DNA from 3 places in the Microbacterium sp. YJN-G genome. Region 1 is predicted to be linked to each of the others. Evidence: predicted binding sites of a transcription regulator. Region 1 holds the regulator's gene; each other region holds the start of a gene.

Region 1 (5,337 bases):
GGACGACGCGCCTGAGGGCTTCGACCCGCTCTCGCGCCTCGACGACGTCGTCGCCGTCTACGTCGAGCTGCTCGCGGCACTGAAGGCCGCAGGAGCCGAGTGGGTGCAGCTGGACGAGCCGGCGCTGGTCAGCGAGTCGCTGCCTGCCTCGACGGGCCGGCTGGCGGATGCCGCGCAGCGCGCCCTCGCCGTGCTCGGCGGCGCCGCCGAGCGCCCGTCGATCTTCGTGGCCGCCCCGTACGCCGAGCTGGGGGAGACCCTCGCCGTGCTCGCCGCGGCGCCCATCGAGGCCATCGGAATCGACCTGGTGCGCGGTGCCGTGCCCGCCTCGCTGCCCGATCTCGGCGGCAAGGTGCTCGTCGGCGGTGTGATCGACGGACACAACATCTGGCGCGGTGACCTGGACGGCGCGTTCGGCAAGCTCGAGGCGCTGCGCGCCCTCGGCGCCGGTACCGTCGCCGCTTCGACCTCGACCTCGCTGCTGCACGTACCGCACGATGTCGAGGACGAGTCGAAGCTCGACGCGCGGCTGGTGTCATGGCTGGCGTTCGCCGACCAGAAGGTCGCACAGGTCGTCACCCTCGCCCGCGGGCTCGCGGAGGGCCGCGAGGCCGTCGCGACGGAACTGGATGCCGCATCCGCAGCCCTCGCCGACCGCCGCGAGGCGCCCGGCGTGCGCGACGGCGCCGTGCGCCGGCGTGCGCTCGTCGAGGACGACTTCTCGCGCGCCCCCTACCAGGAGCGCGAGAACGCCCAGCAGGCGCTGAACCTGCCCGCACTGCCGCTGACCACGATCGGCTCGTTCCCGCAGACCGGTGACATCCGCCGTGCGCGCGCCCAGTTCACACGTGGCGAGCTGCCGCAGGACGACTACGAGGACTTCCTGCGCTCCGAGATCGACCGCGTCGTCGCGCTGCAGGAGGACCTCGGCCTCGACGTGCTGGTGCACGGCGAGCCCGAGCGCAACGACATGGTGCAGTACTTCGCCGAGAACCTCGACGGCTTCGCCGTGACCGAGAACGGCTGGGTGCAGTCCTACGGCTCGCGCGCCACCCGTCCCTCGATCCTGTGGGGCGACGTGTCGCGCCCGGCCCCGATCACCGTGTCGTGGGCGGCGTACGCGCAGTCGCTGAGCGTCAAGCCCGTCAAGGGCATGCTCACCGGCCCGGTCACCATCCTCGCCTGGTCGTTCGTGCGCGACGACCAGCCGCTGGGCGAGACCGCGAACCAGGTGGCCCTGGCGCTGCGCGATGAGATCACCGATCTCGAGGCCGCGGGCATCGCCATCATCCAGGTCGACGAGCCCGCGCTGCGCGAGCTGCTGCCGCTGAAGAAGGCCGACCAGCCCGCCTACCTCGACTGGTCCGTGCGCTCGTTCCGCCTCGCCACCGGCGGCGCCGCCGCTCCCACGCAGGTGCACACGCACCTCTGCTACTCGGAGTTCGGCGTGGTCATCGACGCGATCCGCGCGCTCGACGCCGACGTCACCTCGATCGAGGCCGCCCGCAGCCGCATGGAGGTCGTCGCCGACATCGCACGGTACGGCTTCGACCACGGCGTGGGCCCCGGTGTGTACGACATCCACTCGCCCCGCATTCCCAGCGTCGCCGAGATCGAGTCGCTGCTGCGCCGCGCCGTCGACGAGCTGCCGCTGCGTCAGCTGTGGGTCAACCCGGACTGCGGTCTGAAGACCCGCGGCTACGACGAGACGGTCGCCTCGCTGCGCAACATCGTCGAGGCCACCCGCCGCGTGCGTGAGGACGTGGTCGTCCCCGCCTGACGCGTGAAGTGGGACTGACGACGTCGTCACGCGCGACGTCGTCAGTCTCGTCGTCAGACGCGTCGTCAGACGCCGAAACCCCTCAGCAGTGCCGAAACCCCTCCTGAATTGCGAGATTCAGGAGGGGTTTCGACAACCTTGAGGGGTTTCGGCGGGAGATCAGACGGCGCGCAGCACCGCCACGACCTTGCCGAGCACGACGGCCTCATCGCCGAGGATCGGCTCGAAGGCCGAATTGCGGGGGAGCAGCCAGGTGTGGCCGTCGCGACGGCGGAACGCCTTCACCGTCGCCTCGCCGTCGATCATGGCCGCGACGATGTCGCCGTTCTCCGCATCGTTCTGCGTGCGCACGACGACCCAGTCGCCATCGCAGATCGCGGCGTCGATCATCGACTCGCCGTTGACCTTCAGCATGAACAGCTCGCCCTTGCCGACCAGCTGACGCGGCAGCGGGAAGATCTCCTCCACCTGCTGGTCGGCCGTGATGGGCACGCCGGCCGCGATCTGCCCGACCAGCGGCACGAGGGCGGCATCGCCGACGGCGGGCGCGGTGTCGGCGGGGTTCTCGGCGCTCGTGCCCGGCAGGTCGATGAGCACCTCCATGGCGCGCGTCTTGCCCGGGTCGCGGCGCAGGTAGCCGCTGAGCTCGAGCTGGCCGAGCTGATGGGTCACGCTCGAGAGCGACTTCAGCCCGACGGCATCGCCGATCTCGCGCATGCTCGGCGGATAGCCGTGCCGCGCGATGGAGGTCTGGATGACCTCGAGGATCGCCATCTGCTTGGCGCTGAGGCTCTTGCGCCGCCGGGTGCGCGGAGCCTCGGAGGCGGGGGCCGGGATGTCGCTCATCGGTGCTCCTTCATGCGTGCCGTCCGGTGCGGATCCGCGCCAGCGCGGGCGTCCGGTTCGAATGTCGGTGGCCCGTGATGGGCTCTCCATATCGAAACCGTATCCGAGGAATCACCGAAAACGGAAGATCTGTTCGAGCGTGTCGGGATGGATTCGGGTCGATTGTCGAAGAATTCTTGACAGATGTTCGATATCGAAGATAAGTTCGGAACACAGCTTCGCATCCGGCATCCCCGGCCGGATGCCGGATGCGAAAGCTGTACCAGTCCCGCCGGCGCGCGGGGAAAGACAGAGGAGCGTCACATGAGCACCATCAGCATCCAGGTCCCCGCGATCGCTCGCGTGTCCGCCGGTGCGCGGTCGGCCTCCCGCACCCGCCTGCGCCTGACCGCACGCGGCCGCCGCGTCCTCACCGCGTTCGCCGCGGCACCGGTCGTCGCCGTCCTCGCCTTCTCCGTGTTCGCGGGCGGCTCCGCCCTCGCCTCGGGGGACCAGGCGGCGAACGTGCAGTTCCAGACCGTCACCGTGATGCCGGGTGACACGCTCTGGTCGATCGCCTCCACGGTCGCACCGAACGACGACCCGCGCGATGTCATCGACGACATCCAGCGGCTGAACAACCTCAGCACCGGCATGATCCAGATCGGCGACGAGATCGCGATCCCTGTCGAGTACGCGCGCTGACGCGAACGGGGCAGAATCCGCGCCCACGCGCGCGACGACCAGTGGCGTCACGCGGGGAAGGGGCCCGATCCGGCGTCCTACGATTGAGGGGTGACCTCCCTCGACGAGCTGCCCCTCCGCGCTGATCTGCGCGGGCTCACCCCCTACGGCGCGCCGCAGGCGCCGCTGCCGGTCGCGCTGAACGTGAACGAGAACACGCATCCCGTGCCGGATGCCGTGGTCGGCGACATCCTCGATGACATCGCCCTCGCCCTCACCGACGTCAACCGCTACCCCGACCGCGAGTTCACTGCTCTGCGGGAGGCATTCGCCGGCTACCTCGGGCACGGTCTCACCGCCGACCAGATCTGGGCGGGCAACGGCTCGAACGAGGTGCTGCAGCACATCATGCAAGCCTTCGCCGGCCCCGGGCGCACCGCCTTCGGCTTCGCACCCACGTACTCGATGTACCCGCTGATCACGCAGGGCACCGGGGCGCGGTGGATCTCGGGCACGCGCGAGGACGACTACACGATCACCGCCGAGGATGCCGCCGCGCAGGTGCGCGACGCGGACCCCGACGTGATCCTGCTGTGCTCGCCGAACAACCCGACGGGCACCCCTCTCGGCCTCGACGTCGTCGAGGCCGTCTACGAGGCCGCCCGCGGCATCGTGATCGTGGACGAGGCGTACCACGAGTTCGCGCCCAAGGATGCGGCATCCGCTCTCTCCCTGCTGCCGGGGCGCCCGCGGCTGGCCGTCTCGCGCACCATGAGCAAGGCGTTCGCGTTCGCCGGCGCCCGGGTCGGGTACCTGGCCGCCGACCCCGCGTTCATCGACGCGCTACGCCTGGTGCGCCTGCCGTACCACCTCAGCGCCCTCACCCAGGCGGCGGCGACCGCGGCACTGCGCAACTCGGCCACCATGCTGCGCATGGTCGACGAGATCGTCGAGCAGCGCGACCGCATCACCGCTACGCTCGAGGCGCTCGGCTACACCCCCCACGCCTCCTGGTCGAACTTCGTGCTCTTCGGCGGCGTCGACGACCCGAGGGCGGTGTGGCAGGCGCTCTACGACCGCGGCGTGCTGATCCGCGACGTCGGCATCCCGGGCCACCTGCGCGTCACAGCGGGCACCGAGGCCGAGACCACCGCGTTCCTGGACGCACTGGCGTCGATAGGATCGTCTTCATGAGCGCACTCAGCCCTGAGACGGGCACCGCACCGCAGCCGCGTACGGCGCAGCGCACCCGCAGCACGTCCGAGTCGACCGTCGAGGTCGAGCTGAACCTCGACGGCACGGGACGCAGCGAGATCTCCACCTCGGTGCCGTTCTTCGACCACATGCTCACGGCGTTCGCCAAGCACTCGCTGACCGACCTCACCGTGCGCGCCACCGGCGACACCCACATCGACGCCCACCACACCGTCGAGGACATCTCGATCGTGCTCGGCCAGGCCATCCGCGAGGCCCTCGGCGACAAGTCGGGCATCTCCCGGTACGGCGACGCGCTCGTGCCGCTCGACGAGGCGCTCGCCCAGGCCGTCGTCGACATCTCCGGGCGCCCGTTCCTCGTGCACAGCGGTGAACCGGACGGCTTCGAGTTCCACCTCATCGGCGGGCACTTCACTGGCTCGCTGGTGCGTCACGCCTTCGAGGCGATCACCTTCCACGCCGGTCTCACCGTGCACGTGCGCGTGCTGGGCGGGCGCGACCCGCACCACATCGCCGAGGCCGAGTTCAAGGCCTTCGCCCGCGCCTTCCGGCAGGCCAAGGCCGCCGATCCGCTGGTCGAGGGGATCCCGTCCACCAAGGGGGCGCTGTGAGCCGCGCTGCGCGGGTCGCCGTCTTCGACTACGAGTCGGGCAACGTCCACTCGGCGGTCAAGGCTCTGGCTGCGGCCGGCGCCGACGTCGAGCTGACGCGTGACCGCGACCGGGCGCTGGAGGCCGACGGGCTCGTCGTCCCCGGCGTCGGCGCGTTCGCCGCTGTGCGCGATGCGCTGTTCGCCCACGGCGGCGACGAGATCATCGACCGGCGCCTGGCGG
Region 2 (5,337 bases), 280 kb from region 1:
AGCGCACGGTGATCGGGTAACCGAACAGCTCGCCCGTCTGAGTGTGAGTGGTGGCGGCCGTGACGAAGTTGGTGGGCAGTCCAGCCACGCCGAGATTGTCGGGCTCACCCGCAAGGGAGCTCGGGTCTGGGGCGAAGGATGCGAGGTCGGTGATCGTGATCGGCGGGATCGAAGGGGCCGGTTCGTCGTCTTCGGGGTCGACGCGGTTCAGTGCGTCCACACACCGCATCATGAGATTCCAGTCATCGTCGCACTGCGTGAATGGGTCGGGTCGGGGCTGGATGTTGACCACGGGAGTCGCGTCGTCCGTGCTGTTGTCCGGCTCGGCATCGTCGGAGCTCGACTCTCGGGGCTCGTTGGACGAACCAGGTTTCTTCCAGGTTCCCGATGCCTCTACTGATTCGTCGGTCTTCTTGACCGTGCACTCTCCGAGTTCCTGCTCCAGCAAAGAGCACGGCTTGGAGTCACTGGCGGTGGCCGGTGCTCCCATCGCCACGACTGCGACAGCGCAGATCAGCCCGGTTACGACTCTGCTGATGCGCATGACTCGTCCTCTACTGCCTGCGATTCGGCAAGCAGGATTGCTTCGCCATCGATGATGAAGGTCACGTCGAGCGCGTAGCGATCCGGGCGGGTCGGCGAGACGACGGACTTCCCGTTGACGTCGACGATGTCCGTTTCGCTCACATCGCTGCAGATGCGTGCATTTATCCGGTCGGGGCGCTCGTAAGACTGCCCTTCGAAACTGACCAGCTTCGATGCCCCGTGGCGGGACAACTCCTCTGCCTGCAGTCGCGAAATCGATTCGCGCTCCGATGCCGCATATCGACCGGTGACATAGTCACGCGTGGCATCGAGCGCCGATCCGTCCGCGAGGTCGATGGCGTTGTAAACGGCAAGATACTCCCTGTACGTCTCTTCTGCCGCAGCGAATGCTTCCTCGTCGGACGAGAACAGTGCGGTCTCTGTCGGTTCCGGCTCAGGCTCGGAGGCCGGTGTGCACGCGGCGAGCATCCCGAGGCTGAGCAGGCCGGCGGACAGAGCACCGAGGGCGCGGACGGACGATGCGGCGTGGGTCACCCGGCCACGGTAGCCCGAACCACCCTGTGCGCGCAGGACTTATCCACAGGTAGTCGGCCCCGTCAGAACGGGGTGTGTTCAGATGACGGCGTCCAGTCGATGCCGGCTCCAGAGGAGGGGCCGGGATCACGGCCGGGCGGTCCGGTCGGGACGAACATCACGCGACGGGGCGGGGTGTCAGTGTGCGTGCGTCCGGTCGGACTGGTCCATTGGATGGACCAGTCGGGAAGCTGACGGGCGCTCCAGCGGTGCTCGTCCGGGATGTCGGGGTGCTTGAGCGCATGGTGCGTCTTGCAGAGGTAGGCGAGGTTGTCCAGCGAGGTCTTGCCGCCCTTGGCCCAGTCCAGGGTGTGGTCGAGTTCGCAGCGGTGGACGGGCATGCGGCATCCGGGGAAGCGGCAGTGCTGGTCCCGGGCGCGGAGGTGCCGGCGCATGGCGGCGGTGGGGGTGTAGGTGTCGGTCTGGGTGACGAATCCTTCGGGATCCAGGAAAAGGCGCGTCCAGCTGGTCGCGGTGCCGCCGAGGCTGCGGGCGACGGCGGGGTGGAGGGCCCCGTGTCCATCCAGCTGTGCAGGACGGTCGTCGACGCCCGTGAGGGTGCTCGCGTCGATGGTGACCTGGATGTGGGCGGTGATGTTGTGCAGTCCGTCGCCGAACACCTCGGACGGGGAGGCAGCCAGGAGCAGGTCGGTGAACAGTTCGGCGCGAATCCGGTCGAGGGAGCGGGTGTCGGCGGGGATCTGGATCGGCTGAGGTCCGGCGGCGATGATCCGGTCGACCGCGGCGTCGTATGCTGCAGCCGCCTCAGGGTCTTCCAGCGGCCCCGGTTCGGGGATCCAGCTCCCGACGACGCCCGGTTCGCCGGGGGTGAATGGGTCCCTGGTGAAGGTGTCGGCGACGCCGAAGATCACCGAGTCGGCGGGGGTTCCGTCAGGGAGAAGGTCGGGTTCGTCGACAGGGAGGACGGGAGTGCGGTCTTCGGGGTGCTCGCGCAGATGGGTGGCCTTCTGGGTGAGACGGTCCATGATCGCCACGGCGATGTGGGTGGGCAGCAGTGCGCTCAGGAATGACAGCTCGTCATCGTAGGGGCGGACGGTGATGTACTGATCATCCAGCGCCTCCTCGTGCCGGTCGGTGATGGTCTGGGGCGCCAGGGCCGCAGCCAGCTCCCTGACGTGGGCGCGAGTGCGGGCGGGTGCCTCGGCGGTCGCGAACTCCAGCGCCGCCGCTTCGAACAGCGCCCGCACACCGTCATCGAGAGTGCCGGCGTGGATCGCCTGGGTCAGCGGGCGGGCGGCGCGCAGGATCTCCCGGACGTGCGCCGCCGAAACGGTTCCGGCCTCGAACGCGGCACGCAGCGTTGGGAACTCGTCATGCAGGGTCCGGGCGTCGCCGAACGCCTGCTCCACGGTGCCTTTCGCGACGCGGCCCGCCGAGGAGAACTCCGCCACCATGCTGCGGCGGATCGTCTCGCGGTGCATCGGGGCGTCGGCCGCATCGGCATCAGCCAGCTCCGCCCGCCGCGCCAGGACCGCGGCTGCTTTCGCCTCCCACGCCGCGACCTGACGGCGCGCTTCGAGCCACTCGTCGAGCAGGGCTTCCTTCTCGACGTGGCGAGGGAGAGGGGCGGTGGACATGACTCCAGTGTAGTACAGATGTTCGAATTAGGGTAGGAGTTCGGGAGAAGAAGTTCGGGAAACTTCCGGGGCGCAGCTCGGCCCTTCGACAGGCTCCGGGACCCAGCGGGAGGGGGCAGCCCTTCGACAGGCTCAGGGACCCAGCGGGCGGGCGTGTGCTGGCCCTTCGAGAGCCTCAGAGAGCCAAGTGCGTCAGCGGACCCGGCGGAGCCAGCGGTCGAGCTCGCGGGGGTGGCGCAGGCGCACGACGACGAGGTGGGGGAAGAGGTCGAGCTTCTGCGGCATCCGCTCGGTCCAGAAGCCGCGCGTGCGACTCTGCCACGCGAGGATGTTCTCGTAGGGATCTCGCGTGGCCAGCAGCCGCCACAGCGGCTTTTCGACGTTGCCGTTGTACATCCGGGTGCGCAGGATGCTGCGGCGCAGCGTGCGCGCCAGCAGCCGGCGCCGCACCACCGGCCACGGATAGTCCAGCCAGACGGCGAGCTGCGCGCGGGGCGTGAGGATGTCGTCGGTGCCCTTGCTGGTGTACTGCCATTCGGTCACCCAGCGATCCGCAGCGGCGAAGGCGCGCACCTCCTCGAGGAACTCCGGCCGCGGCTGCCAGCCGGGGCCATGGTGCAGTGCATCCAGCTCGTGCGCATCCAGATCCCACAGTTCCGCGAGGCGCCGAGCGAGCGTGGTCTTGCCCGAGCGGGTGACACCGGCGATCAGCACGCGCGCGGGCCGGAAGGGCACCGGGTCGTCGGCCCCCAGCATCCGCCCGGTCATGTGACGGATGCCCTCAGCCAGCGCTCGGTCTCGCGCGGATGCCGCAGGCGCACGATCGTCAGACCGGGGAAGCCGGTCTCGATCGACGGCATCCGCTCCGTCCACTTGTGACGGGTGCGCCTCTGCCAGTCGAGGATGTTCTCGTCGCCGCGCACCGTCAGCGCCTGCCAGAGCGTCGGCTCGACGTTGCCGTTCCACAGCTTCGTGCGCAGGATGCGGCGCCGCCAGGTACGGCGCAGCAGCCGGCGTCGCACCAGCGGATACGGATAGTCGAGCCACACCAGCAGGTCGGCCCGTCCGGGCAGGACGTCGTTCGTGCCCTTGCTCGTGTACTGCCACTCGGTCACCCAGCGGTCGGTGGCGGCGAAGGCGCGCACGTCATCGAGGAACTGCGGGCGCGGCGTCCATCCTGGCCCGTGATGCAGCGCGTCCAGCTCGTGGTGCGCCAGATCCCAGCGCTCGGCGAGTCGCACAGCCAGCGTGGTCTTGCCCGCTCCGGTCACCCCCGCGATCAGGATCCGCTCCGGCCGGTGCGGCAGGGGATCGTCGGCGGTGAGCACCCGAAGATGCTAACAGCGGAATACATCCGCGATCGCGTCGGTTGGCACAGAGTGTGAGCCAACCCATCTCGATCGACATCTGGTCCGACATCGCCTGCCCCTGGTGCTACATCGGCAAGCGCAACCTCGAAGCCGGTCTCTCGGCACTCGCCACTGACGCCGACGCACCGCAGGTCGACATCACCTTCCACTCGTTCGAGCTGTCTCCCGACACCCCGGTGGACTTCGACGGCGACGAGGTCGACTTCCTCGCCGGTCACAAGCGGATGCCGCGCGAGCAGGTCGAGCAGATGCTCGCCCACGTCACGAACGTCGCCGCCGGTGCAGGGCTGGAGTACCGCTTCGACCTGCTGCAGCACACCAACACGGTCAAGGCGCACGAGCTGCTGCACTTCGCGAAGGCCAAGGGCCTGCAGCACGAGATGGAGGAGCGGCTCATGTCCGCCTACTTCACCGAGGGCAAGCACGTCGGCCGTATCGACGACCTCGTCGCCCTCGCCGCCGAGATCGGCCTCGAGCCCGACGAGACCCGCTCGGCTCTCGAATCCGCCCAGTACCTCGAGGCCGTGCGCGCCGACCAGGCGCAGGCACGCGCCTACGGCATCAACGGCGTGCCGTTCTTCGTCATCGATGGACAGTACGGCGTCAGCGGCGCCCAGCCGCCGGAGGCGTTCGAGAACGTCATCCGCGACGTCTGGGCGAAGAAGCAGCAGCCCGCCGAGGCCTGAGCAGGACAGCGCAATCACAGACGCGCAATCACAGACGCGGCAGGATCGTCCACCGATCCTGCCGCGTCCGTATATCGGAGCGTGCTCCGCTCAGAGCTCCTGCTGCTGCGGTGCCAGCGGCAGCGGCTCCATCGGCTGGTCGTTCGCCGTCAGGTCGATTCCGAGGTCACGCGCGTACACGACGCGGGTCGCGATGGCGACGTCGTCGCCCGCCTCGGTGAGCTCGAACACCCGGCCACCGCGCATGCGGTTGCGCTCCGCACCCGAAAGGCCGTAGGCGCCGAATCCGGTGCCAGGGGCGTAGCCGAGCTTGACGCCGTAGTAGTCGCCCACGTAGTCGTTGATGTGATCGTGGCCGACGAAGACGCCCTTCACATCACCGCGCTCGAGGATCGCGTTGAACATTCCCGAGTTGATCGGGCCGGGGCACTCGTCCTCGTTGCGCTCACCGACGATGCCGTGCCGGGCCTTGCCCCGAGCGGCGTCGGCCGCCGTGCGGGTGTCCACCCCGCCCCACCACATGAAGCGGTGCTCCCAGAGGGCGATGTGGATGAACATCAGTCC
Region 3 (5,337 bases), 580 kb from region 1:
GGATATCTTCACCGACGCCGCTACGCGGCGCGGCTGCCGCGGAATCGCTCCGCGATTCCTTGCCGCCCCTCGTCGCTGCAGTCCCCCGAGTTATGTTGCAGATTCAAGTCAAGGCGCGGCGCGCTTCGCGAGCCGCGCTAGGCGTTGGGCCAGGCCTGACAGGCCAACCCTGCCAACCTGTCGATACGTCGCTCGATCGCTCCGGCGTTCCATGCGTTTAGTCCGCTGAGCTGGCGCGTCATCGTGAACGCTGATTCTGCGTACACCTCTGACTTTTCAGGCGGAAGCTTCGACCCGAGCCCCTTATTGAGCCTTTTTTCCAGCAGCGTGAGGTTGCCGAGCGTGTCAACCAGCGTCGCCGCAGCCCCCTGGCCCAGCTGCCCAGGCAGCGACTTCGGATGGATGTGCTCAATGGTCACACCGCGCGATGACCAATCGAGAGCGGTCGTATCACGACCAGCTAGTTCGGACTCGACGCGTTCAATCATCCCCAGAATGTACTTGACTCGAGAGCCAGGCATCACGCCATATCGACTGAACGCCGCCCTGAACTGGTCATCGCTGGGGATCAGCTTGTCCAGTTCGGCACGAACATCAATCTGGTTGACTGCGGCGCCCGCCGAGATCGCGGCCGCGGTGCTACCGAAGGTGTCTTCAGCCAACTTCGCGCCAATGTTCCCCGCGAAGAGCGCTCGTACCGACCACATCAAGAGTTTGTTGAGGAGTCGACAGGCGTCATCGAAGTCCCACGTCGCGAATGCCGCGAGCACGACGGGGATGCTGCTCTCGAACTGGAACCTTCTGTACGCGAGCAGTGAATCCCGGACGTCAACTTTCTCGCTTTTCCAGTAGTCACTGTCGGGATCGCGCAGCGCGACGTAAGTATCTTTCGCCTTCACCAGTCGACTGAGGTAGGTATTCGCGCTGATCCCCGACTCCCCAATGTCCTCCTGAATCGCCCGGTAAAGCTTGCTCGTCCGAACCGGGCCCTTGCGTGAGATGAGCTCGAAGCGGATCAGGCGAACAAGGTCGTCCGGCTTCTCGAACGCCGACTCAAGCTGTACCCACTTGTGCTCGACGGTCGAGAGGTAAGCGCCCGAAGCGCTGAATAGGTAGTTCTTCAGAAGATCGGCAGTGGTGAGGTCTGCGCCGCGGTCGTTCAGGGTCTCAAAGATGACGTAGGCCTCTTGGATGCCAGTCGCAACCGCAACCAAGATCTGGACGCGCTTCTCTAGCTGGTTGACGATGTCCATGAGAGCGCTGTAGGAATCCGCGTCCGGCGCGAGTCCCGCAACGTGCTGCCTGCAAACACCGTAGGACGCCACGAGTGGATGGGTGTCTCGATCCGCCGAAGTCTCGCCGTTGAGCAGTCCGAGGTACGCCTCGCTGTCGTGCGGGCCGAGTGCAAGTCGCTCAAATACACCCTCTGCCTGAAGCTCGTAACCTCGCAGATATCTTTCCTCTACGCGCTTGGCCTGCTCGACTTTTCCCAGCTCGATAAGCCGATCCCTAATCGCAACGAGTAGCACAGATGTAGTGGCGAGCCGCTGCTGGCCGTCGACTACACGCCGACGAAAACTGTCTTCCTCTGGGAGCGTCAGCACAACAGTGCCGACGAAATAGTCGCGGTCTTTCGCACGCGCCTCGGCGAGGTCGCTGAGGTACTCGCGCACATTATCGATCGTCCACGCATAACGACGCTGAAAGCGTGGTACTTCGATCAAGTGATCAGCGAGCAAGTGGCCGACTTGGTCGTGGTCAAAGTCTGTTTCGCGAGCCATGATAACTCCCCTAAGTGCCAATGTGGTCAACCTACCAGGAGGTCAACGACGTGGAGCGAACGGTGGTATTGCTAACTTGCGCCGTTGTCGGTGTGGGTCTCACCGCCCAGCGCGTAGTCCCTGACGTGATGGAGTTCGCACCAGGTCGCCGGAATCGTGCAGCCCGGGATGATGCAGCCGCCATCTCGCGCGACGATGGCCCGTCGCTGCAGAGCGTTGAAGACGCGGGCCGACGTTCCGAGACCGACGATGCGGCCGTGCTCATCGAACAGCACGCGCTGGACGCCACCGGCACAGCCGACTTGGGCTGCCACTCGCATCGGCACCGGCACGTCGGTGCCGGAGACATCCGCCCAGCCCTCCCCCGACGCGTAGTCCTCCGCGTCGACCGTGACGACGAGGGTCGGGGCGGCTCCACCCAGATCCGGCAGCTCCCCGCCACGGGCCGCAGCCATGAGGATCGTTGCGAAGGCGTCGTGCTGCTTCTGCAGCCGACTCCGGTCGTCGAGCGGTACGAGCGGGTCCTCTGACGGATCCTGTTGCGAATCGACGAAGTGCACGCCCGGCGGAGCCGCGACCGGCTCCACGCGCGGATTGAGCAGACTGTCCCACATCAGGCTCAACTGTGCGGCGACCTCGGGCAGAAGGTAACCCCGGATCGGCACGCACCCGTCGCGCTTCGCACCCAGTCCCAACCCGCGCGTGCGCGAAGCGAGGTCATCTCGCGGTTCGGCCCCGTCGGGATCGAGATACGCGGCCAGCACATGTGCCAGCTGCCCCAGTTCGTCCGGCGTCGGTGCAGGTGCCCGCTCGCCCTCCGGAACAGGTCTGGCATCGGCGTCCGTCAGTATGCCACGGGCGAACGCGCCCAGCTGCCTGTCCGCGTCGATGCGCTGCTCCAGTACGAGCCGACCGCGGCTTGCCTCGATCGGCTCGACCGCGGCCAGGAATCCGGCCACGCCGATGACACCTTCGTGAAGCGCGCCTCGCAGGCTGTCGTACTGAGCCGGGAGGTACTCCCCCGCACTGATGCCACGGATGCGCGCGGTGAATCCCGCGACCTTGACCAGCCGGTTCGACGCCGTGCGGTCGATGCGCAGCGCCATCCGCAGCAGGTCGGCCGGCCGATCGCATCCATAGCTGCTGGTGAGCCGCTCGGCGCGCAGTCCCTCCGATCGTTCGCGGATGTGTACGGTCGTCTCGACCTGCACAGCCTCGGTGCCCCGCTGGATGCGCCCCGACACCTCCAGCAGTCGCACCTGGTCGGCATCGCTGAGGCCGGCGAACTCGTCGGATGAGAACGCCTCGGCGAGCATCGACGCATACCGCGCCTGCCACTGCTCCAACCGATCGACGATGTTCTCCATGGATTCCATTCAACCGGCGACCACCGACATTCGAACATCCTTACGCCGCAAACCTTAAACCCCAGGTTGAACCGATTTCCGCCACCCCGGCTCGCGCCGCTGATCCTGCGTTCACGGCAGGATGAAGGCATGCTGTCACCGCGGCACTGGACCGCGGCGGCACACCGCGGCCGCGGCCGGATGCCCACCGCCGTGCGGCTGGTCGCGGATTGGATGCTGACGGATCTGGACTTCGAGCGGATCGAGCTGCGGATCGCGCCCGGCAACCACGCCTCGAACCGGGTCGCTGAGAAGGCCGGGTTCCGGTTCGAGGGCGTCGCCCGCAACGCCGGGTTCACCGACGCGGGACGCACCGACCTCGCGGTGCACTCGCTGATCCGCGCGGATCTCGACGCCGGCTGACGACCGCGTCAGCGCCCCCCGCCTCTCAGATCCTCCCCCGCACCGGTGTGCGATCCACGGGGACGCCTCCCTCGGGCATCGCCATCTCGGCCCGCACCCCCAGCAGCCGCACCTCCCGCTCACCATCCAGTCCGGCGCTCAGAGCGAGCGCGGCAGCCACGAACTCCGAGGCGCTGCTGACCGGCGCCGGCAGCTTGTGGCCGAGCGTGCGCGTCTCGAACGGCGCGTACCGCACCTTCAGATGCACTCGCACAACCGGTCTCCCTTCGGCCGCGCAGTCCTCGAAGGCCGCCTGCGCCAGCTCGCGCAGGGCGCCGTCGATCTCGTCGCGCGTCGAGAGGTTCTGCGGGAACGTGGTCTCCCTGCTGTGGCTGCGGGCGACCCACGGCGTGTCGTCGACGACCGCCGGACCGCGGCCGAACCCGAGACCGTGATACCAGACGCCCATCGTCGGCCCGAACTCGGCCACGAGCTCCGCCTCATCGGCATCCGCCAGTTCGCGGACAGAGCGGATGCCGTGATCGGCCAGGCGACTCTGCACCCGAGCGCCGATGCCCCACAGCTCACGCGTCTCCCTCTCCCCCATCACGTCGAACCAATTCGCGTCCGTCAGGCGGAACACGCCCCTCGGCTTGCCGAATCCTGTCGCGATCTTGGCACGCACCTTGTTGTCGCCGATGCCGACCGTGCACTGCAGCGCGGTGGCGTCCAGCACGGCCTGCTGGGCGGCTCGCGCGAGCGACTCGGGGTCGTTGGTCGTCGCGCCGAGAAAGCACTCATCCCAACCGATGATCTCCACCACCACGTCCGGCAGAGTGCGCAGCGCCGCCATGACCTGCGCCGACACCTGCTCGTAGGCGGCATGGTCGACCGGCAGGAACACCGCGTCATCCGGCGCTCTGCGTAGCGCGATCTTCATCGGCATCCCCGATCCGATCCCGTACGCGCGGGCCTCGTACGACGCGGTGGACACCACCGCGCGCTCCCCCGGCGCGCCGGTGCCGCCGACGATCAAAGGACGCCCGGCCAGTTCGGGATGCCGCAGCACCTCCACCGCCGCGATGAACTGGTCCATGTCGACGTGCAGCACCCAGGGCACCGGAGTCATGAGTCGAGTCTGCGCTCCGGCGCAGGATCTGTCACGCCGCATCCGCGTGACGCTCACCGGCGCCGCCGAGCGCTAACCTGGGTCGAGTGACCGCCACTCCCCTCGCCCGCTCCACTCCCGGCTGGCGTGCCTGGCTGATCTGGTCCGTCGCCGTCGCCGCATACGTGCTGGCGATCACCAACCGCAGCTCGCTGAGCGCGGTCGGTGTCGACACGGCCGAACGGTTCCAGGCGGATGCCGCCACGCTCTCGCTCTTCGCTGTCGTGCAGCTCGCCGTCTACGGCGGAATGCAGATCCCGATCGGGGTGCTGCTGGACCGCTACGGCTCGCGTCCGATCATGGTGATCGGGATGCTGCTCATGGCCGCCGGGCAGTTCGTGATGGCGGTCTCCCCCAGCATCGGCGTCGCGATCGTCGCGCGTGTGCTGCTGGGCGCCGGCGATGCCGCCATCTTCCCCGCCGTGCTGCGACTGGTCGCCACGTGGTTCCCCGCACAGCGCGGGCCGCTGATGGTGCAGATGACCGGCATCTCGGGGCAGGCCGGTCAGCTGGTCGCCCTGCTGCCTCTGGCCGCGCTGCTGCACTCCACCAGCTGGACCATCACCTTCGGCAGCATCGCCGGACTCGGGGTGCTCTTCGCGATCCTCGTGTGGGCGATCGTGCGCAACCACCCGCCCGA

The links. The regulator LexA, encoded in region 1, represses DNA repair genes until DNA is damaged. The targets are predictions, from matches to a motif close to TCGAACANNTGTTCGA.
Region 2: H7694_RS08980 (HNH endonuclease signature motif containing protein) is a predicted target of LexA. The motif match lies at 2,728-2,743, and genes of this name have one in related genera.
Region 3: H7694_RS07415 (HNH endonuclease signature motif containing protein) is a predicted target of LexA. The motif match lies at 3,179-3,194, and genes of this name have one in related genera.

Annotation. Positions count from the first base shown of each region.
Region 1 is NZ_CP060402.1:2,150,267-2,155,603, reverse strand. Features, by position in the region: gene metE (5-methyltetrahydropteroyltriglutamate--homocysteine S-methyltransferase) at 1-1,780, shown strand, start outside; gene lexA (transcriptional repressor LexA) at 1,940-2,626, opposite strand; gene H7694_RS10365 (LysM peptidoglycan-binding domain-containing protein) at 2,930-3,310, shown strand; gene H7694_RS10360 (histidinol-phosphate transaminase) at 3,401-4,483, shown strand; gene hisB (imidazoleglycerol-phosphate dehydratase HisB) at 4,480-5,115, shown strand; gene hisH (imidazole glycerol phosphate synthase subunit HisH) at 5,112-5,337, shown strand, end outside.
Region 2 is NZ_CP060402.1:1,865,418-1,870,754, reverse strand. Features, by position in the region: gene H7694_RS08990 (hypothetical protein) at 1-544, opposite strand, end outside; gene H7694_RS08985 (hypothetical protein) at 523-1,080, opposite strand; gene H7694_RS08980 (HNH endonuclease signature motif containing protein) at 1,143-2,717, opposite strand; gene H7694_RS08975 (AAA family ATPase) at 2,910-3,485, opposite strand; gene H7694_RS08970 (AAA family ATPase) at 3,482-4,045, opposite strand; gene H7694_RS08965 (DsbA family protein) at 4,099-4,773, shown strand; gene H7694_RS08960 (metallophosphoesterase family protein) at 4,864-5,337, opposite strand, start outside.
Region 3 is NZ_CP060402.1:1,572,789-1,578,125, forward strand. Features, by position in the region: gene H7694_RS07410 (DUF262 domain-containing protein) at 138-1,781, opposite strand; gene H7694_RS07415 (HNH endonuclease signature motif containing protein) at 1,853-3,148, opposite strand; gene H7694_RS07420 (GNAT family N-acetyltransferase) at 3,278-3,550, shown strand; gene H7694_RS07425 (DNA polymerase IV) at 3,576-4,658, opposite strand; gene H7694_RS07430 (MFS transporter) at 4,745-5,337, shown strand, end outside.